DNA from 3 places in the Pseudarthrobacter sp. CC4 genome. Region 2 is predicted to be linked to each of the others. Evidence: riboswitches for the same ligand, from Rfam matches in the RefSeq annotation. Region 2 holds a riboswitch; each other region holds the start of a gene.
What was found. Region 2 has a riboswitch for cyclic di-AMP ahead of PV768_RS02690 (C40 family peptidase). Riboswitches for the same ligand answer to the same signal wherever they lie in the genome.
Positions count from the first base shown of each region.

Region 1: linked by a shared signal. The riboswitch ahead of PV768_RS06390 (M23 family metallopeptidase) and the one ahead of PV768_RS02690 (C40 family peptidase) in region 2 are both predicted to bind cyclic di-AMP.
Region 3: linked by a shared signal. The riboswitch ahead of PV768_RS16045 (NlpC/P60 family protein) and the one ahead of PV768_RS02690 (C40 family peptidase) in region 2 are both predicted to bind cyclic di-AMP.

Region 1 covers NZ_JARCCZ010000007.1:5,933-15,471, reverse strand. The annotation lists gene PV768_RS06425 (arsenic resistance protein) at 1-810, opposite strand, end outside; gene PV768_RS06420 (Nramp family divalent metal transporter) at 1,061-2,311, shown strand; gene PV768_RS06415 (metal-dependent transcriptional regulator) at 2,739-3,341, opposite strand; gene PV768_RS06410 (metal-dependent transcriptional regulator) at 3,353-3,616, opposite strand; gene PV768_RS06405 (SURF1 family protein) at 3,820-4,620, opposite strand; gene PV768_RS06400 (DUF3105 domain-containing protein) at 4,698-5,333, opposite strand; gene PV768_RS06395 (DUF305 domain-containing protein) at 5,362-6,027, opposite strand; gene PV768_RS06390 (M23 family metallopeptidase) at 6,033-6,854, opposite strand; cyclic di-AMP (ydaO/yuaA leader) riboswitch at 6,859-7,039, opposite strand; gene PV768_RS06385 (cytochrome c oxidase assembly protein) at 7,218-8,189, opposite strand; gene PV768_RS06380 (ArsR/SmtB family transcription factor) at 8,232-8,651, opposite strand; gene PV768_RS06375 (cytochrome c oxidase assembly protein) at 8,864-9,539, shown strand, end outside.
Region 2 covers NZ_JARCCZ010000002.1:321,881-331,419, forward strand. The annotation lists gene PV768_RS02670 (DUF6457 domain-containing protein) at 1-70, opposite strand, end outside; gene mobA (molybdenum cofactor guanylyltransferase) at 87-728, opposite strand; gene PV768_RS02680 (HNH endonuclease) at 778-1,278, opposite strand; gene PV768_RS02685 (NlpC/P60 family protein) at 1,539-2,306, opposite strand; gene PV768_RS02690 (C40 family peptidase) at 2,466-3,137, opposite strand; cyclic di-AMP (ydaO/yuaA leader) riboswitch at 3,208-3,405, opposite strand; gene PV768_RS02695 (M23 family metallopeptidase) at 3,518-4,339, opposite strand; cyclic di-AMP (ydaO/yuaA leader) riboswitch at 4,350-4,592, opposite strand; gene PV768_RS02700 (metal-dependent transcriptional regulator) at 4,711-5,403, opposite strand; gene serC (phosphoserine transaminase) at 5,684-6,814, shown strand; gene PV768_RS02710 (DUF3027 domain-containing protein) at 6,880-7,434, opposite strand; gene PV768_RS02715 (cold-shock protein) at 7,441-7,824, opposite strand; gene PV768_RS02720 (hypothetical protein) at 8,051-8,284, shown strand; gene PV768_RS02725 (helicase-associated domain-containing protein) at 8,295-9,539, shown strand, end outside.
Region 3 covers NZ_JARCCZ010000023.1:33,370-42,908, forward strand. The annotation lists gene PV768_RS16005 (ABC transporter permease) at 1-1,070, opposite strand, end outside; gene PV768_RS16010 (methyltransferase family protein) at 1,108-1,779, opposite strand; gene PV768_RS16015 (DUF2933 domain-containing protein) at 1,769-2,056, opposite strand; gene PV768_RS16020 (hypothetical protein) at 2,124-2,561, opposite strand; gene PV768_RS16025 (universal stress protein) at 2,610-3,062, opposite strand; gene PV768_RS16030 (metal-sensitive transcriptional regulator) at 3,273-3,593, shown strand; gene PV768_RS16035 (heavy-metal-associated domain-containing protein) at 3,615-3,839, shown strand; gene PV768_RS16040 (heavy metal translocating P-type ATPase) at 3,899-6,127, shown strand; gene PV768_RS16045 (NlpC/P60 family protein) at 6,204-6,977, opposite strand; cyclic di-AMP (ydaO/yuaA leader) riboswitch at 6,982-7,177, opposite strand; gene PV768_RS16050 (heavy-metal-associated domain-containing protein) at 7,419-7,736, shown strand; gene PV768_RS16055 (hypothetical protein) at 8,000-8,476, shown strand; gene PV768_RS16060 (DUF305 domain-containing protein) at 8,621-9,262, shown strand; gene PV768_RS16065 (F510_1955 family glycosylhydrolase) at 9,359-9,539, shown strand, end outside.

The sequences.
Region 1 (9,539 bases), on a different contig from region 2:
ACTGAAGATCACGGCCTTCGTACTGGCGGCGTCCAATCCGCCTACCCGCGCCGCTGCCATGCCCAGCGGGACCATCACCACAAGGAACGCTGCATACACCGGGAAGACCAACAGCAGGGATCCGATCCGGCTGCCCACACCGACGATCTGTGACCCGATAACGACGGCCAGGGTCAGCATCATCAAGGGAACCATCAGCCCTTCCATCATCGTCATCACGGCACGGCCTGCGGCTGCCCGTCTGGCCCACGCCTGGGTGAGCGCCGCCAGAACAAGCGGGATGACGATCAGGAAAACGAGCGCCTCGATGAAGGGCCCTGGCTCTATCTCTGACACCAGGTCGGGGCCGACAAAGAACAGCAGATACAGCGGTAACAGCAGCATCTGCGTGAGCATCAGCAGCGGCGCGGCCGCTAAAAGCCGATCGCTTGAGCCGCCGGCCAGTCCGGAGAAGACGATCACGTAATCGATGCAGGGTGTCAGCAGCACCATCATCACCCCGATCAGAAGGGCCTGATCATGTGCGATGAACCGGGACAGGGCAAAGACAACGCCCGGGGCGATAAGGAAGTTCAGGACCAAAACGGTCGCCATAAACCGGACATCCCGTACCGCCTCACCGATCGAGGCAAACGGGATGCCCAGGAACGTCGCAAACAGCAGCAACCCCAGGACAGGGAAGATGGCCTGCTCCAGGGGTACAGACACGGCAGGAACCAACCAGCCGAGACCGGCTCCAGCGCCAATGGCCAGCAGGTAAAGGCCGATCTGACGGCGTTCCATGACGTTGATCAACCGAGCTACTCGCATACATCAAGCGTAGGCGGGTGCATATTGTGGGGCGTCGGAAGATGACGAAGTAGGCCAGCCGGCCCGGGAACAAAGCACGAGCGGGCCTCAGCTGACGAAAAACCACCCGCCGCCGCACCGGACCTTTACCCACAGCGTTCAGTTGCCCGGCCCAAGGCAATGAAAAGGGAGACCGAATATTATTTTTCGGTGTACCTAACTTTGCGTTATTCTCAGTGGTATCACCACGCCCACAATGACGAGGACCATGATGGCTATTCCGACACTTCAGGCACGCCCGGCCGCGGGCCGGCGATGGTCCCGCTTGCTGCTGATGGGCCCGGCTTTTGTGGCGGCGATCGCCTATGTGGATCCTGGAAATGTGGCCGCGAACCTCACTGCGGGTGCGAGCTACGGGTATTTGCTGGTCTGGGTTTTGGTGGCAGCGAACGCCATGGCCGTGCTGGTGCAGTATCAGTCGGCCAAACTCGGGCTGGCCACGGGCCTGAGCCTTCCCGAGATTCTGGGCAAGCGTCTTGGCAACGGCCGACGGCGGATGTACTGGCTCCAGGCTGAGGTGGTCGCCGGCGCAACCGACATGGCGGAGGTCATCGGCGGTGCCGTGGCGCTGAACCTGCTGTTCGGCCTTCCGCTGCTGGCCGGCGGCCTCATCATTGGTGTGGCATCAATGCTGCTTCTCGCGTTGCAGAACGCACGGGGCCAGAAGTCCTTTGAGTACGCGATCCTGATCCTGCTTGGCGTCATCGCGGTCGGTTTCGTATCCGGGCTGTTCGTGAACCCACCCGATGCCGGGAGCGCCCTGGGCGGCCTGATTCCCCGCTTCGAGGGAACGGACACCGTCCTGCTCGCGGCCAGCATGCTGGGAGCCACGGTGATGCCGCACGCGATTTATCTGCATTCGGCGCTGGCGAGGGACCGGCACGGCTTCTCCAAGGATCCCGCCGTCCGGACACGACTCATTAAGGCCACCCGCTTCGACGTGGCGGGCGCCCTGATGCTCGCCGGGGTAGTTAACATTGCGATGCTTTTGTTGGCTGCGTCCAGCCTGCGCGGCATCGAAGGAACAGACACCATTGCCGGTGCCCACGCCGCTGTCACCTCCGCCCTGGGCCCGGTCATCGGCGTCGTGTTCGCGATCGGGCTGCTGGCCTCGGGACTGGCCTCAACATCTGTGGGCTGCTACGCGGGCGCCACGATCATGGGTGGGCTGCTGAAGCTCCGCGTACCCCTGCTTACCCGTCGCGTCATCACCTTGATCCCTGCCCTGCTGATCCTCGGTGCCGGGATCGAGCCGACCTTGGCCCTGGTCCTGAGCCAGGTCCTGCTCAGCTTCGGCATCCCGTTCGCCCTGATCCCGCTGATCCGGCTCACCGGAAAACGTGACGTGATGGGCATCCACACCGACTCGACACCGCTGAAGATCGCGGGCTGGACCAGCGCGACGCTCATCGTCGGCCTGAACTGCGTCCTCATCGCCCTCACTATCACCGGTCAAGCCTAATCATCCCGGAGTTACCTGGAAGCGGAGTCACCGCTGCGGACCGGAGCCACCCTCACCGCGTGCGTCACTCTTGGTTCCCTGGGTGACGTCCTGGCCGCTGCTGGTCATGCGGACGGTTGTTCCACCAATGAAGGGCGAAGTCGTCCAGGGCTCTGCCATCGACGAGCCAAGGAGTTGGCGGCACGAGCCGGAGACCGCGGAGCTCACCACTCTCCAGCATCTTCAAAACTTCTGCTTCACTGATGCCCAGTGCCCCGGAGGCCGTTTTGACCGTGTAAAAGTGGGCCATCCGCCGTGCCGGTTTGGGGGCGTCACATGGCGACATGCCAGAACTCCTTTTCGGATCGTGCAAGTGTTGGCCGCCTGATGGGAAGTGCCGTCATTTCCACGGCCGTGCATTCCGGTCCGGTACCGCAATCTAAGGGCTTCAGTTCCATTTTGTCGACCACCAAATTTGGGGACAGTACTGCCCACCCGTGTCGTTGGGGTCCGGTGAAGGAGATTTCGGGGCAACAGGCAGTCGCTGACCAACGCGACATTGATCGTGGGCCTGACCTGCGTTCTCAGCATCACCGGCAAGCCTGTTCGGACAGCCGGGCTTACCCGGATGCGGTATCCCCGCTGCTGGCGGGGATACCCACACGGCCTCCGTCGCTTCGGTTCCGAGCATGATGGCCTGCCCGCTGCGGGTCACGTGGAAGGTTGTCCCTGTAGTGAAGGGCTTCCGCTCCCTGATGGTGAGCTCGGTACCTGGGCTGAGGCCGAGGCCGGAAAAATAACGCAGCAACTTCGGGTCCGCGTCCGAGACCCGGCAAATTACCACGTTTTGTCCTGGCTGCGCGGCGGTCAGCTGGCTGGCTCCGGGCCGGCGCATCTGTCCGTCGACTGTGGGGATGGGATCGCCGTGAGGGACAGCGGACGGGTGTTCCAGGAGTTCATCCATTGTGGCGATCAGGTGTTCGGAGGCCGCGTGTTCGAGCTTTGCGGCCTCGTCGTGGATTTCGTCCCAGGTGTATCCAAGGGTCTGCACCAGGAAGGTTTTTAGAGCCGGTGTCGGCGGACCATGACCAGCGCATACCGCCGCCCATTGGGCGTGAGGCTGACGCTGCTGTACTTGGCGTGTGTGACAAGACCCTGCCGCGCGAGTTTTGCGTTGCCCTCCGAGACCGTGGACCTACTGAGGCCCAGCCGGTCCGCCAGTAATCCAACAGTTACCGGCGCATCCGACCATTCACCGGCGGTGTAGAGGAGCTTCAAGTAGGCCTGGGCGGCAACGGTCAGGTCAGGAACGACGGGCTTAACCACTGCCGCGCCGCCCACCCTGTAGGCAGCCAGTGAGCCGTCGTTTTGGTGGAAGGATGATCAAGGCCGGGGGCTCAGTCCTTGATGCCAGTCCACGGCCTGCGGAGCAAACAACCGCCCATGGTCCGGTCGTCACCCCTGCAGCAGATCCACCAGCCCGACGGAGGCTTGCAGTCAGGAACTCCACACGTGGCTGGCCTCCGCTGTCAGAGGCCCATGGCGTCCAGAAGAGCATCTTCCTCGTCATCAGAGCGTGGGCGCCGTGGTTTGCCCTGTGGGCTGGCCTGCTGTCCAGGTTCGGACGGTTCCGCAGCTTCACGTTCCTCCCGGCCGATGCGGGCCTGCTGCCGCGCTACATAGCCGAACCCGACAAAGGCCAGCACTCCGAAGGTAATCCACTGCATTGCGTAGGACAGGTTGGATCCTTCCTGCACCTTGGGTGGGGCGAGTTGCTGAGGCGCAAGCTCCGGCGGGGGTGATTCGGAGGCCATGAGCCCATAACTGCCGGTCTTAACCGGGTACTCCAGCTGACGCGCATAGGAGGCCAGGTCAATGCTGGCCAGTTGCCCTTCGGGGGCACTCCGGTCCACGTTGGCCTCTGATGGTTTGATCCGCACCACTGCTGCGACAGTTCCGGGGGGCGGTGCAGGAACCGTATCAGGGTAGCCTGGCCGATTGTTCCCGATGGGAACCCAGCCCCGGTTGACGATGATCGTTTCACCGGAAACCAGCCGGAACGGGACCAGAACCTCGTACCCGGCGGCCGAGTAGTTGGGCCGGTTCCGGACGATCCGCTGGTCGTTGGCCAGGTACTGGCCCCTGACAGATACCGTGGTCCACTTGGCGTCCGGGTCCGGGTCGTCAAAGTAGCGGCTGGCTTCTTCGTAGGGCACGGGCGGCTTGTCATAGTTCTGCTGGACGCGGCGGATTTCGGTGACCGCCTGGTTCCGCCGGTCCATCTGCCAGTTACCCAGCCCCATGCAGGCCGCTGCAAACAGAACGGCCATGCCCAGGATACCCAGCCACCGCCAGGACAGCAGGAATCCGTAGGCCCGGGGCGTCCGGTCCTTGTTCGGCAGCAAGGTCAGCCCTGCACGCCGCCGGAACAAACGGCCCCGGGCTCAGGTGCCTGCGGGCCTTGCCGGTATTTCTTAATAAACGGTGCCAGGCGTTCGTCGCTGCCGCTGTCCACGGCAAGCTGTTTTCCCCAGGCTGTTGCCACAACCGGGGAGGCTTGTTCGGCTACCGGGCTGAGCAGGAGGTAGTCCTGCTTGCCGGCCAAAGCGGTCAGTTCGGCGAGCTCGTCCGGGGCAAGGTCGGGGCGGTAGGTGAGCCACACCGCCCCGTGTTCGAGGGAATGCACTGCCCGGGTCTGTTCAACGGGGTCCGTGTAGATCCCGCAGTTGGTCCAGACCGGCGCATGGTCCCCGCCGGTGGCCGGAGTCTGTGGATAACTGACTGCCTGGCTGGTGTGGTTCCTGGATTGGTCCGGATAGTCCTGCTCACCCTCGATCGGCCGTGCGGCCGCGGCATTAAGCTGTTCGCGCTGCTGCACCTCCCCCACGAGGACAAAGGTCACCGCGGCAATGATTGCGAGGACGACGGCCGCGCCGGTGCCGTAGATCAGCCAGGCCCGCCGTCTGTCAGCGGCCCGCTGTTTGGCCTGCACTGCTGCCAGGAGCGCTTTGCGGTCCTCACCGGCTTTTGGTTTTCCGGTCATCGGCGGTCTCACTCTCTTTTTGGGGCGATCAGAGTCGGCTTCGGAGTTCTTCAAGGGCCGTGATTTCAGCTGTCTGTGCTTCGAGGATACGGGCAGCGAAGTCCCGGACCTTCGAGGTTTCCGCCAGCCGGGTCCCGGCGGTGGCCATGGCGACACCTCCTTGATGATGGCGGATCATCAAATCAACGAACAGACGGTCGGCCTCCGCACCTGAAGCTTCCCGCAGCGCCTGCATCTGTTCCGGGGTCGCCATGCCTTCCATGGCACCTTCAGGGCCGGACGCCTGGGCGGTATGCGCGGCTCCGGTTCCTTCATGTGCGCCGCCGGGCGTCATCCAGGCCATCGGCGGCGCTGTCCCGGCCGGGGACAGTCCCCAGTCCTGCAGCCAAGCGAACATCTGCCCGTTCTGATGCTGCTGCGCGGTGGCAATATCGTAGGCGACCGCCCGGACCTCGGGGTGGTCGGACTTGTCCCGAATCACCAGGGCCATCTCCACCGCCTGGGCATGATGGGTCTGCATATCCCGGGCAAATCCGGCATCCGGGCCGGAGTCCGGGACGAGTGCGGGCGCCGCGGAAAGCCGGCCCAAAGCGAAGAAGCCCAGCCCCGTGAGGGCCACTACTATGACGAAAACAGCCCAAAGCCGCTTCCGGTGCATTGGTGACGTTGCCGGCGCCTGGTCGCCCGGTTCCATGAGGGTCACGGCCGGAGCCAGCCCTGGGGATCCACCGTCACGCCGTCGCGGACGATTTCGAAGTGCAGGTGGCATCCGGTGGAGTTTCCGGTTGTTCCGGCCCCGCCGAGCCGCTGGCCCTTGGCCACCACGGAACCGACGGAGACCTCTATTGAGGACAGATGGTTGTACGTGCTTTTCATCCCATTGCCATGATCGACAACGATGCGGTTTCCGCCGCCGTTCTGGGACCATCCAGCTTCCACGACGGTCCCCGAGCCGGCCGTGAACACTGCCGTCTGGCACGAAGCCACCAGATCCAGCCCGGTATGCAATTCACCGGACGCGCCCGTGATCGGGCTCGTCCGGAACCCGAACGGAGAGGAAATGGACATGCTGGCCAGCGGAGCGCCCAGGGTGGTATCCACGGGCACAACCGTTGGCGGTGCCGTCGCTGCAGCGGAAGGAACTGCGGAGGGGGTCCCTGCGGTGGATCCTGTTGCGGCAGGCGCGGGCGTCTCAGGCCGTTCGGCCGGACGGGTCCCGACGTCAGTGCGCTGATAAGTGATGACCGCCTGTTCCTGCGCTGTTATGGCCGGGGCTGCCTCCACAGCGGCCGGCTCGGCGGCGGGAACGGTGCCGGCGGCAATAAGCCCGGCATGCGCGGCGGGTATGCCGGCTGCAAGCATCACGACGGCGGCAAAAGCGGAGGCCCCGGGAAGCCAGACAGGGCGCGGGGACGGGGCCACGGGACGGACGGCGCGGCGCGCAGTTCTGGCAGCACCGGCGCGGCGCCGGGAGCGGTCACTGGGCAGAGCGCGGCGGCGGCCATGGAGGGAGGAGGGCACAGCGGAATCCTTTCGGGTCGCCTGCGAAGTTAGCTGTCGGGTTCGGGCCAAGGAGAAAGCCCGGACGCCCGTGGAGCCGGCCCTCGTGGCCCGGCACAGTGTGCGTCTTCACCCCAAGGCAGCAAGCTGCCGTTTGTGGGTCCTCCGCCCCCGCCGTTCATGTTCGGATCTGACACCGCCGGCGGGGCTGAGCGTGCGGCGTCGAGGGCTCAATACAGGAAAGCCTGAACTAACGTTACCTAAGAAAGCCTGAATATCACAATCTGATAACAGCAGCAAGGAAGGCGCAGTTCTACGCTTCGTAAAATTCATCTGCAGATATCTTCATATGACCAGGCCCGCGGGTCAAGTTGACCGGGCCCTTTATCGGCGACGGGGTTCAGGTCTGTCTGCCAGCTGCTGCAGGTAGCTGTTGTAGGCGTCCAGCTCCGGGGTTCCTCCGGTGAGCTCGGCCCGCTCAATTCTGGCGTTGGATCTGGCTTCCTCACGCTGCCAGCGGACCAGGATGAACATCAGCAGAAGCACTCCGGGTAATTCCCCGTAGGACCAGGCCAATCCGCCGGCTACGCCCTGGTCCGTCAGGGGGTTGATGTTCCAGCTCGCAGGCGGCGTGGCAAAGAATTTAACCATGGGAGTGGTGGCCATCATGATGACCACCCCGAAGAACGCGTGCAACGGCATCTCTGCGAAGATATCGATCATCCGTCCGAAGTGGGTTTGGCGGCTCGGCAGCGGGTCAGCGGAAATCAACGGCACGGTGAAGAGGATCCCGGAGATCAGGAACAGCAGTTCCAGGCCGACGTGGCCGTACCAGTTTGGCAGCAGCAGGTCCGCCAGACCGGAGAAGTACACGCCGTAAAAGCTGAGCAGGAACAGCGGGACCATGAAGGCCGGGTGAATAGCAACGCGTCCCCATCGGGAACGCAGGCCCCATAGCGCGGCCCGGAGGGCGCGGCGGCCCAGCCTGCCGTGGGGTGTTGCCCGCAGCAGCAGTGTTCCTGGTGATCCGATGACCAGCAGCGGCGGAACGGCCATCATCAGGGTCAGTTGCTGGAACATAAAGATGGAGAACATCCGCAGTCCGTACCCTTCGATGCCGGCTCCCATGACCACGATGATGGCCAGGCAGCCGACCAGGAAGGAACACGTCCGCACCACGGACCAGCCCCGGCCCTGCCGCCACAGCCGGATCGCCCCTGCCAGGTAAAGCGCCGCGGCCAGCAGCGTCAGGGCAGGGATCAGCGGTACCGGCTGCAGGTTCGGCGCCAGGTATTCAGGAAGCGAGGGCGGCAGCGACGGAAGCCAGACCGGACCGGTGATCTCAGGCTCAGACATGGCAGCACCGGCTGTCGCACTGTGCGGGCAGGCCCGCCCCTGTCAGGGTGCCTGGCCGCCTTCGACCATGCGCAACCGGTCCTTGCCTGTATGTCCAACGTGCGTCAAGCCGAGATCGAGGAGCATGCGGACGTGCGAATCCGCCAGAGAGTAGTAGGCCATCCTGCCCGAGCGGCGCACCTGAACAACCCGCGGCCCGCGCAGCAGGCGAAGGGCGTGGGAGACGCCGGACTCGCTCAGCCCGGTAGTTGCTGCCAGGTCGCAGACGCACATTTCTCCTTCGAGAAGGGCGATCAGGATCCTGACCCGGCCAGGGTCCGAGAGCAGCCCGAAGATCACCGCCAAGTCGGTTACGTCCGAATCTCCTGGCATCCTGGATCTGACCGCGCCGACTTTTTCTGCGTCGACGAGCCGGACCGAACACTCCGGCCCGGCGGGGACCCGGGGTGGAATCTGCATCATCCATCTAGGCTACCTTTACGCGCTAAAGCTTCGAGTTCCCCCGGTTACGTGCGGCAAGTGCAGGAGGCCCGCGGCGCCGGGGGAGTGCACGCCCTGACACGCACGTTTAACGTGTGAACAACTCTACAGATAATCTGGTGTCGCGCGCTGTGCTTCGTTTCGCGCTCCATCCCCACCCTTCCGTAGGGGCCAGGACCAGGTTAGGACGTATTGTGGCGCTCAAAGTCTCCACTTCACAGGAGAGGCCCGCTGTCTCACCCCGGCCGGTCTGGCTGGCAGCCGCCTGCGCAATCGCCCTGGTGGTGGTTCTGGCCGCGACCGCCTACGGCAGGGGAACTCTTCCGGCCGAGACCCGGGACCCCGGGGCGCTGGTCCAGTGGGGATACGGCCTGGCACAGACGGTGCACAACCTCGCGGCGGCGGCAACGATCGGCGGACTCGTCTTGGCCGCTTTCATTATCCCGCCCACCCTGAGAAGCTCAGGCCGGGCGTCAAGGACACGCCATGACGAGCAGGGCCCGACAACAGGCGCTGAGCACCCCGCCTTTACCCGGATCATGGTCCTGGTTTCGGCCACCAGTGTCATATGGACCCTCTCCGCCCTGGCGGTCCTGGTCCTGGGCTTCGCCGACATAGCCGGCGTCCCGGTCTCCGGCAGCCCCGAATTTTCCGCGGGCCTTGTCGCCTATATGACACAACTGCCCAGTGGAAGCGCCTGGCTGTCGGTCGTCATCATCGCAGCGGTGGTGTCAACCGCGGTGTTCGGTGCCCGTTCTCCCGGCCCCCTGGCCGCGGCCGCGCTGCTGGCGATCGCAGGACTGGTGCCCGTCATCCTTATCGGCCATGCCTCCAGCGGCACCGACCACGAACAGGCCACCAATTCCCTGG
Region 2 (9,539 bases):
CGTCCTCCAGTTCATAGGCCTGGAGGAGGGACCTGCACCACTCCTCCAGCGTTTCATCCTGGCTTTTCACGAACGTGCCTCCCTATTTAACTGCGGCTGCGCCGGTCCTGGCCTTTGTCCTGGTTGCCGGCGGCAATCCCTAGTGCGGCGGCATCATCCCAGGTGTCCACGTCTGCCGTGGAACCTGCAGGGACGGTGACAGGCTGCACCTCCAGACTAGCAAGGAGGGAGCGCACGGAGCCGTTAATAAGGGCGCCACGGGACGAGAGCTGCGCCGCCGAGGTTTTTAACGCAGCCGTGCGGTAAAAACCGGCCAGAGGCTGGAGCCGGCCGTCTTCCGCGCGTGCCATGGCGCCGTCTGCGTTCGTCGAAACCATGGCCGCCACCAGTGCCTCCACTGCGTCCCGGACCAGCGGCATGTCACACGCCAGCACCAAAGTGAACTCCGCCTCGTGTCCGTCCCGGGCCAAGGCGTCAAGTCCGGCGGAGATGGCAGCTGCCGGCCCCGCGAACTCCGGCTCTTCCCGGCAGAAAAGCACCCCGGGGACAGAATGTCCGGCGTCCGGGCCCACCACCGCCGTCCGCGCAGCATCCGCTGCAGCGGCCAGGGCGCGCTGGAGGAGGGTGTCATGATGGAAAACCAAGCCCTGTTTCGGCACCCCGCCCAACCGGGAAGACCGGCCGCCGGCCAGGATCACTGCATTGAAGTCCAGCCGCTTCTGTTCCATGCCCCCAGCCTAGCCATCGGCGGCGCTGCGGGCGTGCCGAAGGTTCCGGTCAGGCGGCCCGCTCCGGCAGAAGGAACGGATCCCAGGCTGGAGTGGGCTTCTCAAGTTCCTTGATCTGCCAGATGGTTCCATGCGGTGGCTCCGGGACGAAACGCAGTTTCCAGCCCATTTCCGCCGGCGTATGGTCGCCCTTGACGTTGTTGCAGCGCAGGCAGGCCGCCACCAGGTTCTCCCAGGAGTCCTCGCCGCCCCGGGACTTGGGGTGGACGTGGTCGATGGTGTGGGCCGCTTTACCGCAGTACGCGCATCTGTGGCCGTCGCGCCTGAGCACTCCGCGGCGGCTGACAGCAGTGGCCTGGTTGTACCTCGGCCGGATGTAACGGTTCAGGAGAATCACCGAGGGACGGCCCAGGATTTCCTGCGGTCCCACCACGGGATCATCGCCTTCGGCAACCACGCTGGCCTTGCCCGTGAGCACAAGCACCAGCGCCCGGCGGAAAGTGATCACCGCCAGGGGCTCATACCCAGCATTCAGAACGAGAGTGCGCATGCACGTACCTCTTCACGGCCGCACCCGTCCAGGGGCACGAGGGCCGGCTGCCCTCGGCATGTCCGGGCTATGGATCGACACCACAAGAGTAAACATAGAAGCGCGCGATCGGCTAATCGCCCTTTCCCTGAACGGTCGTGTCGATCCAGTCAGGCGGCGCATACTGAACGGCTGGAGCAGCCGGCAGTTAAAAGGCAAGAACCCTTGCCGTGAGGGCAAGGGTTCTTTTGAGTCCTGGTCGGACCGCCGGAACTGGCGGGTCAGTTCACTCGGATGAACACGGGGCCGGAGCCGACGTTGGCGCTGAAGACCACCGTCTGGTTTCCGTTGTAGCCACCGTGGACGGCCTGGCCGTTGCCTGCGTAGACAGCAATGTGTGCCATGCCGGCACCGCCGTCGGCGTAGTAGATCAGGTCGCCGGGCTGCGCCTCGGCAGCGCTGACGGTGCGACCCAGGGAGAGGTAGCCTGCAGGCCAGTCGTGGAAGTTGATCCCCACTGCTGCCAGGGAGTTCGTGACCAGCATGGTGCAGTCCTGCATAACACCCAGCTGGGCGTATGCAGCCGACAGGATGGCTGCACCCTTGCCGCTGGCGGAAGCAGTGGGAGCGGCGGCCGGGGCCGAGGCCGTGGAAACCTTGGCCGTGACCTTGGGAGCAGCAGGCTGGGCGACGGGGGCCGGCTCGGCCTCCTGGACCTCGACAGGTGCGGGTTCTTCGATAACCGGGGCCGGCGTGGTGGTGACGGCGGGCTTTTCGAAGGTGATGTTGATCGTGGAGGCCGCGGAGATGGGGGCTTCGACGGCGGATTCAACTTCCAGGGTGGAAGCCGGAGCGGAGTCGCGCTGGACGTTGGAGTCGGCAGCGTTCGCCGCGATGCCGCTGGTCAGTACCAGGCCGGAAGCGGCGGCGATGACAGCGGCCTGGCGGCCTACGCCGCCGGCGTTCTCGCCGACAGCCTTGGCGATGATGGCGATTGAGCTGGTTTTGGTGACCTCGGCGCGATGCCGTGCGGTAGCACGAGTAGTCATCAGTTCTCTCTTTCGTTTTCCTCAGGCCGTTGTGGGCACCAAGGGATGTGGACGCGCCGGCATCTTGGGGGTACGCCGGCACGCCCCGAACGGGGATGTGGTGTTAGCGGAAAGCGTGGTGGAGCAAAGAAATAGTTCTTGGACCCGAGGGTCCAAGAACTATTTGCTGATGGTGAAGAACGAAGAGGTGCCGGTGGCGGCTACGGCGTGGAGCAGCGTGCCCTGGGAGGGGTTGAGCGCGCTGACCATCATGCCGTTGCCGACGTAGATGCCGACGTGCGCTCCGCCGTTCTGCATGACCAGGTCGCCGGGCTGCGGGGTGGAGGTGGGGGTCATGGCAGTCCAGGCGTTGACGCGGGGGATGCTGATGCCGGCCTGGGCGTAAACCCACTGGGTGAAGCCGGAGCAGTCCCATCCGGTGACCGGGCTGGTGCCGCCCCAGACGTAGGGGCTGCCAATGCCCGTGTAGGCGATGGCAGCAATGCCTGAGGTGGAAGCGGAAGAGACAGTCTTGGCCAGCTTGTCCGCTGCAGACTCCGAACTCGACGCTGCGCCCGTTTCCGTGGCGGTGGACTGTGGGCGCACCCGCTCCGGCTTCGGGGCGGCAGTGGTCTTGACCACGGGCCGCTCGAACGACACGGTGGCCGTGGGGGCTGCGGTGACTGCCAGGGCAGCCTGCGCGGAGCCGGACTCGGTGGAAGCGGAAACACCAGCGGTGGTGTCCGCTGCGTTGGCGGGCAGGCCCATGCTGAGGATAAGACCGGAAGCTGCGGCGATAACGGCAGCCTGGCGACCTACTGTCCCGGCATTGGCACTAACAGCCTTGGACATAGTGTCCAAGGGGTTGGTACGAACCGTTTGCGCACGGTGGCGCGCAGAATTATTGCGTGAAGACACGAAGGTAGCCTCTCCCAATGCCTGCGAGGTGAGCTGTCGGATTCGGATGGGAGTCACCCGGCCGCGCTGCTTCCAAGGAAGTTTTGCGACTTAACCCCAAGGTCTTAGCCAAAGCCAAGACCAAAATTGGTTCCCCCGCCCCTGCCAGACGATGAAATGCGAACGGACCTTGAGCGGTGGCAGAGTTAGGCAATCCGCACAAGAGCGTCAACTTCGGAAAAGTTGACGCGAGTTAGACGGTACAGCAGTTTTGAGTGAATGTCACATTCAGGTCACGGCAAGTCACGATCATCTGATAGTTCACCGTCACTTGACTACAGCCAGCCAGTCGGATCGACCACTTCGCCGTTGACCTGCACCTCGAAGTGGAGGTGGCAGCCCGTGGAGGCGCCCGTGGTCCCGCTAAGGGCAATTACGTCCCCGCGCGAGACGGTCTGCCCCTCCCTCACGCTGAAGGAGGAGAGGTGGTTGTACGTGGTTTCCAGGCCGTTGCCGTGGTCCACCACAACGCGGTTTCCGCCGCCGAACTGGTGCCAGCCCACGAAGGTCACGGTACCGGTGGCGGCAGCGAAGACCGACGTACCGCACTGGGCCACATAGTCCTGGCCGCGGTGGAAGTCGCCTGAGCCACCGGTGATCGGGCTGACGCGGTAGCCGAAGGGGGACGCTGTGGTCAGCGTGGCCAGTGGAGCGCCGAGGCTTCCTGCCGAGGCAGCACGTGACACCGAGCCGGCGGACTGGGCACTGAGAAGCTGCTTGAGCTTGCCGTCCGGATCCGCCTGGGTGACCACGGCGGAACGGCTGAAATCGATCTGGGCACCGGCCTCGGCTGAGATCTGCGGCTGCGGCGTGACGGCTGAGGCTGCCATCGGAGTAACACCGGGAGCGTCGGTGGCCATCACGGGGCTGGTGGCCGGCACCGTCACGGTCAGCACCAGGCCTGTGGCTGCGAGTGCGATTCCGGCCTTCTGGCCGATTCCGCTCGCAGCAGCGAACTCGGTGACTTGGCGGAAGGGACCACGACGGCGGCGCGCATCACGGTGGGGATCGCGGGGGCGTTCCGTGGTGATGACTTCAACAACCCGCGGCGTCGAAGCGGGCACCGCTGCGCGGCGGCGTCCCCTGGGGGTCTGCATGGACAAGAAGGGTTCCTCTCTGGAAAGCCTGCGAAGTTAGCTGTCGGATTCGGGTCAGAGAGTTCAAAGACCCGGTCCGCCGTAAGCAAGCTTCGGCACAGAGGTATCCACGGAGGATCCTTCACTGGAAGAGGCTTGCTGCTGACGGACTTCACCCCAAGGCAGTCCCCCGGCTGCCGTTTGTGGTTCCCCCGCCTCTGCCAGTAATGACTCGTGCACCTGATCCGCTGGCAGAGCTCGGCTCCAGATCAGGTAACGCTTTAGTATCAACGCTTGGGTTTAACTATAGGGGCAAAAGTCCCAAAGTAACAATTCCGTTATCTTTGCGTAACCGGCACCCGTTGGGGTAGCCGGGAGGCCTCAAGCGGTCCCTAGCGTACGGCCACGAAGACGTGCGCCGCGACTTCCGGCGGCAGCTCCAGGGCCCCTTCGATGCCCGGGACGCGGACCGAAATGTACTCCCCCACCCGCTCCAGCGAGACCGAGGCACCGGGCCGGATTCCGCCTTCATCAAGCTGGACCAACAACTCGGGTTCCACCTGGATCGGCTCTGCCAGGCGGCTGACTGTCACCTCAGACGCCGGGCCGTAGGTCTTCATGGCCTCAAGCAGGCTGACCGCCGCGTCCGCAGCGGCCTGCGCCTCGCCCCCGAGGGCCGCCAATCCCGGGATGGGATTGCCATACGGGGACTCAGTGGGATGGTTCAGCATTTCGTAAATGCGCCGTTCCACCCGTTCGCTCATGACGTGCTCCCAGCGGCAGGCTTCGTCATGGACGTAGGCCCAGTCCAGCCCGATGACATCGGCCAGGAGCCGCTCCGCCAACCTGTGCTTCCGCATGACTTCGGTGGCGCGCTTCCGGCCCACCTCCGTGAGTTCAAGGTGCCGATCTCCGGAGACAACCACCAGGCCGTCCCGTTCCATCCTGCCGATGGTCTGCGACACAGTGGGCCCGGAGTGGCGCAGCCGCTCCGCGATCCGGGCCCGGAGGGCAACGATGTTTTCTTCCTCAAGCTCCAAGATGGTCCGAAGGTACATCTCCGTAGTGTCGATCAGATCCGTCATCCAGCTCAGCTCCTCGAGCGCAGTACCTTGCGTTGTCCCACCGTACCGCCTTCACATGCAGCGTGGTCCGTTGGAAAGCTTAGCCTATTTTGAGTTTGTCCGAATAGTTGACGGCGCGGGCAGGGGCCCTGTCTCAATGTCTGGACTATGACGGTCCCGGTTCCCGCTGAAACAGCTGTTCAGGCAGAATGAGGGAGGGCCCGAGTCACAGTCGCCGCGACTGCCTGGCACCCACATCCGTCCGGACCAACACCCCGTCCACGCCGAAATTGGAGCACCTGTGAGCGAAACCAGCATCACTATTCCCGCCGACCTCCTGCCCAAGGACGGGCGGTTCGGCGCCGGTCCCTCCAAAGTCCGGCAGGAGCAGATCGATGCCTTGTCCGCCGCATCGAAGACCATCCTGGGAACGTCCCACCGGCAGGCACCGGTCAAGAACCTGGTGGGGTCCGTACGCGAAGGCCTGAGCCAGTTCTTCCGTGCCCCGGAAGGCTATGAGGTGGTGCTGGGCGTGGGCGGTTCCACGGCGTTCTGGGACGTCGCCAGCTTCGGCCTGGTGGAGAAGAAGGCGCAGCACCTCTCATTCGGTGAATTCGGCTCGAAATTCGCGGCAGCCACCAACAAGGCACCTTTCCTGGATGCCTCCTCCATCATCAAATCCGAGCCGGGAACCCGCCCTGCTGCGCAGGCTGAGGCGGGCGTTGATGCCTATGCCTGGCCGCAGAACGAGACGTCCACTGGCGTGTCCGCCCCCGTTAAGCGCGTGGCTGGCGCGGATGAGGGCTCACTGGTCCTTATTGACGCGACGTCGGCAGCCGGCGGCCTGGACGTCGACGTGGCGGAGAGCGACGTCTACTATTTCGCCCCGCAGAAAAACTTTGCCTCCGACGGCGGGCTGTGGCTTGGCCTGTTCTCGCCGGCTGCACTGGAGCGCGCGGCCCGGATCAAGTCCACCAGCCGCTGGATCCCGGACTTCCTGGACCTCCAGACGGCCATTGACAACTCCCGCCTGAACCAGACCTACAACACGCCGTCGCTGTCCACCCTGGTGACCCTGGACGCCCAGGTGCAGTGGCTGAACGCGAACGGCGGGCTTGACTTCGCTTCGGCGCGGACTGCAGATTCTGCCGGACGCATCTACAGCTGGGCGGAGTCCTCCGAATTCGCCACGCCGTTCGTCGCCAACCCGGACGAGCGCTCCAACGTAATCGCCACGATTGACTTCGACGATTCAGTGGACGCGGCCGTGGTGGCCAAGGTCCTGCGGGCCAACGGCATCGTGGACACCGAGCCGTACCGGAAGCTGGGCCGCAACCAGCTGCGCATCGCCACGTTTGTGGCCATCGAGCCGTCCGACGTCTCTGCCCTGCTGGCGAGCATCGACTACGTGGTGGGCGAACTGCGCAAGTAGGCCGGCAGCCTTAACGTACGACGGCGCCGCCCGGGATCATCCCGGACGGCGCCGTTCGTGTGTGGTCAGGAAGTCCTTGCTTCGTCGCCGGGCTGTCCACCGTCGCCGGGCTTTTCCTCCCCGGATTCCTGGCCCTGTTCCGGCTCCTGGGCCGGCACCTGCTCCGGCTCCTGCTCGTCCTCGGGTCTGACACGTTCCGCCCACGGCACCCATTCCGGGGCAAGGATCGAATCCTCCGACGGCAGCAGGCCGAGTTCGTTGACGGTGACGACCTTGGAGCGGGAGTTACGGGTGAGCACCGCGTACCACTGCCAGCCCAGGTAACCGGCCAGCTTCGACTCAAACAGATGGGTCACCAGGCGGTCGCCTTCGCTCTTGGCCGCAAGGTGTTGGCCGATCGTAGCCGGTGCCGTGATGCCCTCGATGGCGGTGCGGGCGGTGTCCACGGCTGCAGCCAGGAAGGCATCAGGCTTGCCTGTCCGCCACACCGGAACTCCCGCGCGGCGCTTGGACATGGCCTTGGCCCCCGCAGCCGCAGGGTTGGCAGCGGCAGCAGCCCCCGCCGTCGGACCGTCCTGGTCCTGGGCGGCGGCCACCGGCTGTTCAGCTTCCGGGTTCATCGGCGCCTAAACGTCCAGCTCGTCGGCAACCTTACGCAGGGCAGCGGCGATGGCCTTGCCCTTGTTGCCTTCCGGATACTTGCCTGCGGAGAGGGTTCCGGAGAGATTGTCCAGCACGGTCACCAGGTCCTGGACCAGCGGGGCGAGTTCCTTGGCGTTGGGCCGTTTGGCCTTGGCGATCGAGGGCGTCTTGTCCAGGACGCGCAGCCCCAGGGCCTGGGCGCCCTTGCGTCCGTCGGCTACCCCGAATTCAACCCGGGTGCCTGCCTTGAGCTCTGTTACGCCTTCGGGCAGCGACGATTTGGGCAGGAATACCTCCTGGCCGTCTTCGCCTGCGAGGAACCCGAAGCCCTTGTCCTTGTCATACCACTTGACCTTGCCGGTAGGCACGTAATCAACCTTCTTCGTTCTGACGTCTTCTGACACGGCCAGCCGTCACCGCATCCGCACTGCAATGCGGGTTCAAGGTATGGCGGCTGCGGACCGTGTTGGTCTATCCCTCAAGGTTATCCTGCCCACCGCCCTATTGACGCTTTCAACGGCCCAGTGCAACCTTCCGGCTGCCTCCTTCAGCACCATTCACTCCCGGTGCGGCAGGAGGGGTAGCGTTACGTCCATGACACCCTCGCGCTACCGGCGTGCCCTGATGATCATCGCCGCGGCTGTGGCCGTGCTTTCCCTGGTGGCAGTGGGCACCGTGATGGCCCTTGCCTTTGCCGGCTCAGTGGCTCCGGCCTGGGTCACCTATACGGCGCTTTACGGCCTGCCGCTTGCGTTCCTCCTGATGCTGTTCCTGGTTCTGGACAGCGTTGCCGGGCGCCGCCGGGCAGCAAACCCGGACCGGCGGTAACGTTGGACTGATGTCCCTCATTCGCGCATTGAGCAAGGAGCTGGAGGCACGCAGCGACGATTCACTGCGTGCGCTGTTCGATGCGCGGCCGGACCTCATTTCGCCCCCCGTTCCGGACTTCCCCGCCCTTGCCGCGCGGGCAAGTGCCCGGCTCAGCGTGCAGCGGGCACTTGAACGCCTCAACCGTCCGCAGATGCAGGTCCTCGAAACCCTCCACCTGTGCACCAATACGGACACCGGCCACAGCGCGTCCGCCGCGGGACTCCGGAAGATGATTTCCGGGTCTTCGGCAGCCTCGGTGGAGCGGATCCTGCATTCGCTGCAGGAACTTGCGCTGGTGCACCGCGCCGAGCCGCCGCACGGCACCCCGGCATCCGCGGCGAAACACCACTACTACCTCCCGGTGGGTTCGCTGAAGGACGTGGTGGGCATCTATCCCGCCGGGCTGGGCAGGAGCTACACCGAGCTGGTCCGCCTTCAGCCGGCCTTCGCGCAGCGGGCCGTGCAACTGGTGTCCGAACTGCACCGCAGCGGTGTTGCCATCCACGATGCCACCACCCCCATGGAGGCGGCGCTGGCGCTGCAGCACTGGACCTCCTCCCCCGAGGCTCTCCAGAGCATACTGTCCACTGCCCCGGAGCGGACGACGGCGCTGCTCGCCAGGTTCCGGAACTGGGCCATGGGTGCCGTCCCCCAGGCCCAACGGAAGGCCTCAATCGCCACGGAAGGATCCGACGTCGGGCCCGTGGACTGGCTCCTGGCGCGGGGCCTGCTGGTGCCGCTGGACGCGGCGCACGTCGAGCTGCCGCACAGCGTGGGGATCTCGCTGCGCGGCGGTGCGGTGATCGACGATTTCACGTTGTCGCCCCCGGTCCCCCAACTCGGCCGGACCTCAGCGGCGCTGCGCCGGAACGCAGCACTCAGCGCCATCTCGGAGACGCTGCGCCTGGTAAGCGATTTGCTCCACGCTGTAGGGGAGCAACCGCTGGTCACGCTGCGCAGCGGCGGTGTGGGAGTGCGCGAGATGAGGCGCCTTGCCGAACTGCTGCGGATCGACCTGCAGCACGCGGGAATCCTGCTGGAGCTGACCGCACTGGCCGGACTCATCCGCCTGGATGTCGATTCCTCGTCCTGGATCCAGCCTCCGCAGCTGGAATGGCTCGTCCTGCCGCGGCAGGAACAGTGGCTCTGGCTGGTGAACGCCTGGCTGTCCAGCCAGCGCGTGCCGTCCCTGGTGGGCCAGCCCGTCAATGGA
Region 3 (9,539 bases), on a different contig from region 2:
AGCCTTCGGACAGGGATCAACGAGGAGACCACTGCCATGATCAGGGTGACGGCGAAAATCCATGCCGCGTCCAGCCAACGGGTTTCCGTGATGAACTCGGGGACGTAATTTCCGGCTGCGGCGCTGACGGCAAGGCCAAGGGCGGCCCCGACAGCGTACCCGAGCACGGCGGCGGTGAGCGCCTGTTCCACCACGACGGTGTAGAGCTGGCGGTTGCTGACCCCTATGGCCTTCAGGACCCCGTACTCGCGGGCTTTTTCGATGGTTGAGGTGAAAATGGTCAGCCCGATAACGGTCATGCCTACAGCGATCCCGATGAACAGCAGGACCAGAATGATCGGGAGGAAGGTGTCCCGGACGATGTTCGTGTTGTTGTCCACGAACCTGTCCTTGGTGATCGCATCCACGGCCGGGTTGGCTTCGATCCGCGTCGCGACTTCACCGGCGTCGGTGCCGTCGCGGAGGGTGACGAGGAAGAAGTTGGTGGCTCCCGGCAGTTGGAGGATGCTTTCGGCGTCTTCGCGCGTGGTGAAGGCGAAGGAGAAGCTGAGGATATAGCCGCCCTCGGAGTACCCGGTCACTGTCAGGGTCCTGCCGGCGAGCGGAATCGTGTCTCCGATCCGGATGCCCTGGCTGCGGGCGACAACCTGGTCGATGATGATTTCGCCCCTGCCGGGTACGGTTGCGCCCTCCACGACCCGGGCCGGTGCGCCGACCCCGTTCTCCGTGTCGTCGGCAATGACGTACAGGTTGATGTCTTTGCCGTTGTGCGCGAAGGCCACCCGGCGGCCGCTGAACGGTTTGGCGCTGGCCACCCCGTCGATACCGGTGAGGAAGTCACGGACTGTCAGGGGCACCACGGACGGGGTGTGGAACATGTCCGTCGCCCCGGACTGCGTCACCCAGTAATCCGCCGGGACGGTGCGGATATATTCGCCTATTTTGTTGCTCCAGCCCTGGTACAGGCCCTGGATGCTCATGATGAGCAGCACGCTGAATGCCACCCCGCCGACGCTGATCAGCAGCCGGGTCTTTTCCTGGACAAGGTTTTTCACCGCAAGGAACAGCATGGCGGGTTCTTCCGGTTCCGGTGCGGGCGCCCTGCGGTCACCGGCCCTCCGGCAGGCTCTGCCCCGTTCCCGCGCCGCGGCGCCCGATGCGGGGTATGAATCCCGGCACCTGCCGGCGGTAGGCGGCGTAGGCTTCGCCGAATTCGGCCTCCATCATCCTTTCCTCTTTGCGGGCCAACCGCAGGTAGACGATGACCAGGACCGGGAACATCAGCAAAGTCAGCAGCGTGGGCCACTGCAGCAGGAACCCCGCCATGATGGTCAGAAACCCCAGGTATTGTGGGTGCCGCACTTTGGCGTAGAGTCCGCTCGTGGCCAGGCGGTGCTCCCGCTGGGCTGCGAAAAGCACCTGCCAGGACAGGTACAGGACGATGAATCCTGCAGCGATCAGCACATTGCTCTGCAGGTGCAGCGGGCTCAGGTGCGGGTCCCCCGACCACCCGGTCAGGTCCTGCCACAAGTGGCCCGAGTTGTGGTTCAGGAGGTTCCCGCCCGGGATCCGGTCACCCAGCCAGCCCGAGAGCAGGTAGATCGTGAGCGGAAAGCCGTACATCTCAGTGAAGAGCGCAACGATGAACGCCGAAAATCCGCCGAGAGCACGCCAGTCCAGCTTGGTCCTGGGCCGGACGAAGCTGAATGCAAAGATGATGAACACGGCCGAGTTGATGATGACCAGGCCCCAGAGGTCGTACCCATAGTCAGTGGACATGTCCGCCTCCTTGGCCTTCCCGCGTGCCCGTACCGCCGTGCCCGGAGTGTCCGCCGCCCCCATGCCCCCCATGCCCCCCATGTCCGCCGTGCATGAACAGGTGCATGCCCATCATCAGGACCACGCCCAGGTACGGCAGTGCGTCCAGGATGTGCAGCCAGTGGTTGGTAATCAGGTACACGGCGGCCCCGGCGATCAGGACCGTCAGCAGGATCTGCACCCAGGGCCTGGGCGGCTCTGAGGCCGGGGCGCGCAACGGGTCGGAAGGACTGGTCATGGCCACAGTATTGACTCTCCTGCCCCGGGTGGACAGGGCCGAATGGCCCCTCAGTGGACCGGCAGGGTCAATGTCCTCCCGAATGGTCCCCCGTATGCTCGGTAGTGTGTGAAGGTCCCGGCGTCACGTTTGTTCCGGTGCCGCTGATGGCCGGGCCGATGACGAACGCGGAGAGGGAAAACATTCCTGCGAAGACCAGCAGGCCAAGGGCAGGGGCAATCCAGTTGCCGAACCGCCGGTGCAGGTGGACCAGCGCGGGAATGGACGCCAGCAGTCCGAGCGCGCCGAACAGTGCCGTGCCGCCGGATCCTGCGACGAGGGCGCTCCCGGCGAGAAAACCGATGTGGTGCAGCATGTGCGGCACCAGTCCCATCACCAGGCCCAGCGCGCCGGTGACCGTATGCCAGAGCGCCTGGAGCCTTCCTATGAATCCTTGTGCCGTCTTCGCCGTCCCCGGCAGCGGGCGCACCCTGGCATGGTCATGGGACCAGTGATCGCAGGTCACGAAGACGCTAACCTCTGCCGGTTGCCCGTGCGGGCAGCGCTTTCTTTCTCATCCGAAGATGCCCGCCCGGGACCGGGTAGGGACGACCAGCACCGGACACGGTGAATGATGGAGGATCTGGGTCGACACGGAACCGAGCAGCAGACCGGTAAACCCGCCCAGACCGCGGGAGCCGACAACCAGCAGGTCGGCGTCCACGGCCGCCTTCAGCAGCACGGGGGCGGCAGGACCCCGCACCACATCGCCCGTGACACTCACGTCCCCGCTGTCCAGTTTTTTCAGGGCCTCGCCCTGAAGCCTGCGGGCTGCCTGCGGAAAGAGGTCAGGGTCGTGGATCAGACCTTCCATTCCCACGGTCACGGGCGGGAACTCCCATGCCGTCACCGCCCGGACCTGTCCACCCCGCAGCCGGGCCTCGGTGACAGCCCATTCCAGTGCCAGCTGCGAAGCGTCCGAACCGTCAACACCTGCAACAATCCTGAATCCTGCATCCCCGTCCATCAGCCCTCCCGTTGTCCTTGCTGCGCCCGTTGCAGGCCAGTGTGTCTGGGCCAATGTATAACCGGCAAGGGCGGAAAGTCCCCTATGGCCCCGGCCGCCGGTGAAAGACCGTCTTTCAATAGCGCCGAACATGCAGTCCCTACGCTCCTAGGAGGTATTTGCTTTGGTACCCCCGGGGGGTATATTCTTGTGCTGCTGAAAGGAACCCTCATGACTCAGAACATTGACAGCCTCCCGTCAGCCGAGGTTGCGGACTACGGGTACAGCAGCGGGAAAGAGGCTTACCTGCGCCGGTTGAAGCGCATCGAGGGCCAGGTGCGCGGCATCGCCCGCATGGTTGATGAGGATGCGTACTGCATCGACATCCTTACCCAGGTCGCTGCGGTGAACAAGGCACTGCACGCCGTCAGCCTGGGACTGCTGGAAGAACACATAGGACATTGCGTGGTGAACGCCGCGGCCGCCTCCGAGGAGGCCGGTGACGCAAAGGTGAGGGAAGCAACAGATGCCATCGGACGTCTGTTGCGCTAACGACGAAGGAGGAAATCCGCCATGAGCGTGAAGACAACCGTCAATATTTCCGGGATGCACTGCGGCCACTGCGTGGCATCGGTGATCGAAGAGCTGCGGGAAGTGGAGGGCGTCGGGTCCGTGGACGTTGCCTTGAACAAGGACGGCGTCTCGGTGGCCACCGTCACGTCCGCCACGGAGCTGGATCCGGAGCGGATCGATGCGGCGATTGCTGAAGCCGGCTACTCCGTGGTGGCCGGAGGTTAGGGGTGGACACGGAAACCCTGGCACCTGGCACACGGATTATAGAACTCGACATCCAGGGCATGACCTGCGCTTCCTGTGTGGCCCGGGTGGAGCGGAAACTGGGCAAGTTTGAGGGCGTGGACGCCAGTGTGAACCTTCCGCTGGAATCGGCCCGGGTTATCGTCCCGGAGGGCATTTCTGACCAGCAGATCCTCGATACGGTCGCTGCCACCGGCTATTCGGCCTCGCTCAAGGCGGACCGGGCAGGGACGGAAAAATCACATCGGTACGCGGCCACCGCTCAGCCAGCCGACGCGGGCGGTGATGACCAGGCTGCCGCAGCGAAAGCTGTTGCCGGGACCCTGCGGCCCCGCCTCCTGGTGGCAGCCATTTTCACCCTGCCCGTAGTGGTGATCTCCATGGTTCCTGCCGCGCAGTTCCCGCACTGGGGTTGGGTTGTTTTCGCCCTCAGTGCCCCGGTGGTCAGCTGGGCCGCGTGGCCCTTCCACCGGGCGGCGGGCATCAACGCCCGGCACCTGGCCTCCACCATGGACACCCTGGTGTCCATCGGAGTCAGTGCCGCGTTCCTGTTCTCGGCGTGGCAACTCTTTGCCGATCCTATCCTGACGCGGCACCCCGGCATGGACATGAGCGCTCATGCGCTGTACTTCGAAGTCGCAGCGGTGGTGACAACCTTCCTGCTGCTGGGCCGGTATCTTGAAGCCAACGCCAAACAACGGGCAGGAAATGCCCTTCGCGCGCTGCTGAACCTCGGAGCCAAGGAAGCCATAGTGGTCCGGGACGGAGTAGAGTTCCAGGTCCCGGTCGATCTGCTCGTCCCCGGTGATGTCTTTCTCGTCCGCCCGGGAGACAAGATCCCCACCGACGGGTATGTCGTGGAGGGCCAGAGCGCGGTTGATGTCTCCTTGATCACGGGCGAATCGCTGCCGGTCGAAGTCGGCGTCGATGACACGGTCATTGGGGCGACGATCAACGCGAACGGCCGGCTGCTGGTCAAGGCCACCCGCGTGGGCAGTGAGACCACTCTCGCCCAGATGGGCAAACTTGTCAGCCAGGCCCAAAGTGGTAAGGCGGCAATCGCCCGGTTGGCGGACCGGATCAGCGCTGTCTTTGTCCCGGTGGTCCTGGGCATCTCCGCAGTGACCTTCGCAGGATGGATCTTCAGCACCGGTGATCTGCAGGCGGCCTTCACTGCCGCGGTGGCCGTGCTGGTGATTGCGTGCCCGTGCGCACTGGGTCTTGCAACGCCGACGGCGCTGCTGACCGGAACGGGGCGCGGGGCTCAACTGGGCATCCTGATCAAGGGACCGCAGGTGCTGGAAGACACCAGGACCGTGGACATCATCGTGCTGGATAAGACCGGAACGGTCACGAGCGGCAAGCTCTCGGTTTCAACTGTCCAGAGCCTGGGCGGGGTCCGCGAGGACGAGCTGCTCGCCCTGGCCGGGGCGGTGGAGGCGGCCAGCGAACATCCCGTAGCGCGCGCCATCGCCCGGGCCGCAAGGACAAACGGGCCGCTGCCTGCGGTGACGGGCTTTGACAGCGCGCCGGGCGGAGGCGTGCGCGGCACGGTAAACGGCCGTGCCGTGGTCGTGGGGCGGATCGGGTGGCTGCGGGACAACCACATCGACGGACCCATTGGTGGCGAGCAGATGCTGAAGGCGCTGGAGGATTCGGGTGCGACGGTGATCTGGGTGGGCGTCGACGGGAAAGCCGCCGGTTTGATCAGCCTCACCGACACGGTCAGGCCCGGCTCTGCCGCGGCAGTCGGCCGGTTGAAGGAGCTGGGGCTTCGTCCCATTCTTCTGACCGGTGACAACGCTTCGGCGGCATTGGCCGTGGCCGCCCAGGTCGGCATCCCGGCCGAGGATGTGCTCGCCGGGGTCCTGCCCGACGGAAAAGTTGAGGCCGTGCGCCGGTTGCAGGAGTCCGGCGCGACAGTGGCGATGGCAGGGGATGGCGTCAACGATGCCGCGGCCCTGGCCCAGGCTGACCTGGGCATCGCCATGGGCAGCGGCACGGATGTTGCCATCGCCGCGGCTGATCTGACGGTCATGGGAAGCGACCTGGGGCAGGTCGCGGAGGCCATTGAGCTGTCCCGCCGCACGCTGGCCACGATCAAGACCAACCTGTTCTGGGCGTTCTTCTACAACGCGGTGGGCATTCCGGTCGCCGCGCTGGGACTGCTGAACCCGATGATCGCCGGTGCCGCGATGGCGGCCAGCTCGGTCCTGGTGGTCAGCAACTCACTGCGGCTGCGCCGCTTCGGGCGGCCGCACAAGGTGTAGTCCCCTCCTGCGGCGTCGGATGCTGAAGGCCGGTGATGCACTGCCCCCAAGGCAGTGCATCACCGGCCTTCAGTGGCTATTTACCGGCGCGGACGAAAGTGACGGCACCCTTGGAGGTCATCCAGGTCAGCGGGTGGACGGCGGTTTCGTTCTTGCCGTTCAGGCCCGAGCTGAGGACCTGGCCGTTGCCGACGTAGATTCCGACGTGGCCGGGCTGCATGACCATGTCACCGGGCTGGGGATCGCTGACTACAGTCCCGTAGTTCATGAACTGCATGGGGCCGAGGTCTCCGACCGGGATACCCGCGGCGTTAAGGGCGTTTTCCACCAGCCGTGTGCAGTCCTGGATCATACCGATCTGGGCGTAGGCGGAAGAAACCATGATGGCGTTGATGCCACCAGCGGCCGGCGCGGCAACGGGAGCGGCAGCGGCAGGTGTGACGGTAATCTGAGCCTTCGCTGGTGCAGCCGCTGCGGTCAAGGCAGGTGCCGGGGACGCCTTGGGTACCTGGGGGGCGACTGGCTTGGGCGCCTCCACAACCGGAGCCGGGGTGGTCTCCACCACAGGACGCTCGTAGGAGATCTGGACCGTGGCGTCCGCGCTGAGCGGCACCTGAGCCTGGCTGGCGACTTCGAGCGTCGAGGCCGGCTCCGCGTCACGCTGGGCCGGGACCTCTGCTGCCTGGGCAGCTATGCCGCTGGTCAGGACAAGACCGGACGCGGCCGCGATAACCGCTGCCTGACGGCCCGCAACACCGGCGTTGTCGGCTACGGATTTGGACAGGACCGCTAGGGCGCTGGTCTGGACAGGGACCGCGCGGCGGCGGCCATGAGCTTTGCGAATGGGCATGAAAAAGGCCTCTCCCACTGCCTGCGAGGTTAGCTGTCGGATTCGGATGGGAGACACCCGGCCGCGCCGGCACGAAACGCGCCAGGCATGGCTTCACCCCAAGACCTGCCTGAAGCAGGCCAATGTTGGTTTCCCCGTCTCTGCCGGACGAAAGTTGCGAACGGATCCCGGGCAGCGGCAGAGTTAGGCAATCTGCTCGGGAGTGCCGCATTCGGAGAAACCGGCACGGCTTAGACCGTACTTCACAGCAGCACCGTTTGTCACATTTGAATAACGGGAGACATGGGGACACGGGCACACCCGCTTGCTCCCGATACCCCCATGGGGTATACTTTGACTGTTGTCAGTGAAGTGGTATGTCCCGGCCGGTGCCCTAGCGCCGACTCTCACAGCCGTTCAACCCCAGCGCCTTTAGTCCTTCGTCAAGGAACGGAAACTGACATGTGTGGAACTGAAAACCGTACCCAACTGCCGCTTGCATCCTCCCCGACAGGGTGCGGCTGCTGCTCGACCGAAGCCTCGTCTGCCCCCACCGCCTCTGCCGGCACCAGTTCCGTTGAATTCGCTGTGGACGGTCTAATCTGCGGGCATTGCGTGCAGACGGTTGAGAAGCTAGTCTCTGCTCTTGAGGGTGTGGAATCTGCCTTCGTTGACCTCGTCCCGGGCGGCCGTTCCCGCCTGCTGGTCGGAGGCGCACCTGACGCGGCAGCCGTGCAGGAGGCAGTCACCTCCGCCGGCTACACCCTGGCCGGCAACTGACATCTGTACTTTCGCTGAGTTTCCTCCCGGGCCGTTGTGCTTCCCGGAACGGGGATCAAGGCAGGGCGTGCCCGCTGGCACGCGGGCCGACCGGACTTTGCCGCTGAAACAAACGTCGACGACCACACCGATCACCAACGGCCCGTTAGGAACAGCGAAACCGAATAGCGCCCGGGCGCGTTGAACCACAAGGAAGTGACCGGCAGGAACACCTTGCCGGTACCCTTATGACGAAAGAGCCTGCACGGAAAGGAGGAAGAGTTGTGACTGCAGCACCCCATCGTCGCGTCACCGACTTCCTCCTGCAGGCAGGATTCCTGACTGTGGCCCTGGCCATCATTGCCGGCATTTTCGGCATGCACGTCATGACCGGCGCCCACCACATGCCCCCCGGCCCAAGCACGACAGCGGCAGGCACCGGGGCCGGGGCCGCCATGCAGCTGCAGACCATGCCAGCCAGCCATTCCCGTGCAGCGGGGACGCCAACAGGCGGGGTCGCCGGTGACCCGGCGGTCACTGGTTCCTCATCTTCCTGCGCCCCGGCCGGGTCCTGCCCGGAAATGTCCGCCGGTGACGCTGCCTGCGTCCTGGCACCGGGAAACACCACTCTCTCAGCCCCGGTGCCGGGAACAGCCCCTTACGCGCTGCCCGACTTCGGTGCCGCCGCAACAGCCAGCAGCACCTTTTCCTACGCACCGGGCAGCCCCTCCCCCGGTGACCTCTGTATCAGCCGGACGTAAACACTCCCCTGCGCCATGCCCTTGCACGCGCAGCCGTCCAGTCATCGGCGTGCATACAACAGGCCAAGCCCCGCACGGGTTTGCCAGTGCATGCCATCACACCAGCGCCCAGACGCCGCTGATACTTTTGAGGACCTGATTTTCATGACAAAGACACTGACGATCTCGGCTGCCGCCATCGCTGCTGCCATCGCCCTTGCCGGCTGCTCCGCGGGCTCCGGAACCGGCAGTTCCGGGACCGGCAGCATGCCCGGTATGAACCATGGCAGCTCCGGGATGTCATCCACCTCCGCGCCGGCAACCTCAGCAGCAGCTGCGGCTGAGTTCAATGATGCCGACACGATGTTCGCGCAGATGATGATCCCGCACCACACCCAAGCCGTAGCCATGAGCGACATGATGCTCAAAAAGGAGGGCATCCCTGCCTCCGTGACCGACCTGGCCGCCAAGGTCAAGGCAGCCCAGGGACCGGAAATCGAGAAGATGACCGGCTGGCTGCAAAGCTGGGGCCAGCCCACCGAAACGCCCACCGACATGCCTTCCGCGCACAGCATGGAGGGGATGATGGGCGAGGAGGACATGGCCAAGCTCGAAGCCGCCCAAGGCACCGAGGCGGCCAAGCTGTTCCTGACCCAAATGATCGCCCACCATGAAGGCGCCGTCATGATGGCCAAGACCGAAACCACCGACGGCAAGAACGCTGACGCGGTCCAGCTCAGCAAGGACATTGTCAGCTCCCAGGAAACTGAGATCCAGGAAATGAAAGATCTGCTGGCCACCCTGTAGCCAGCCGAAAACCGGTGCCGGTCCCCTCCCCCTCCGGGGGCCGGCACCTCCCCTTCACCTTTCCCGGCCAACCCTGCCCACCCCTTGGAGTTTCCAATGACCTTGCACTCTTCACCCCGCCGGCCTGTCGCTGCCGTCGTCGCGGCCAGTGCCCTGCTGTTTACCGTGTCCGCCTGCAGCCAAGGAACAGCAGGGGCTCCCGGCGCTTCACCCTCCACGACGTCTTCAGGCCTGCCCAGCTCACACGTCCATGGCTTGAGCGTAAACTCCGAAACCG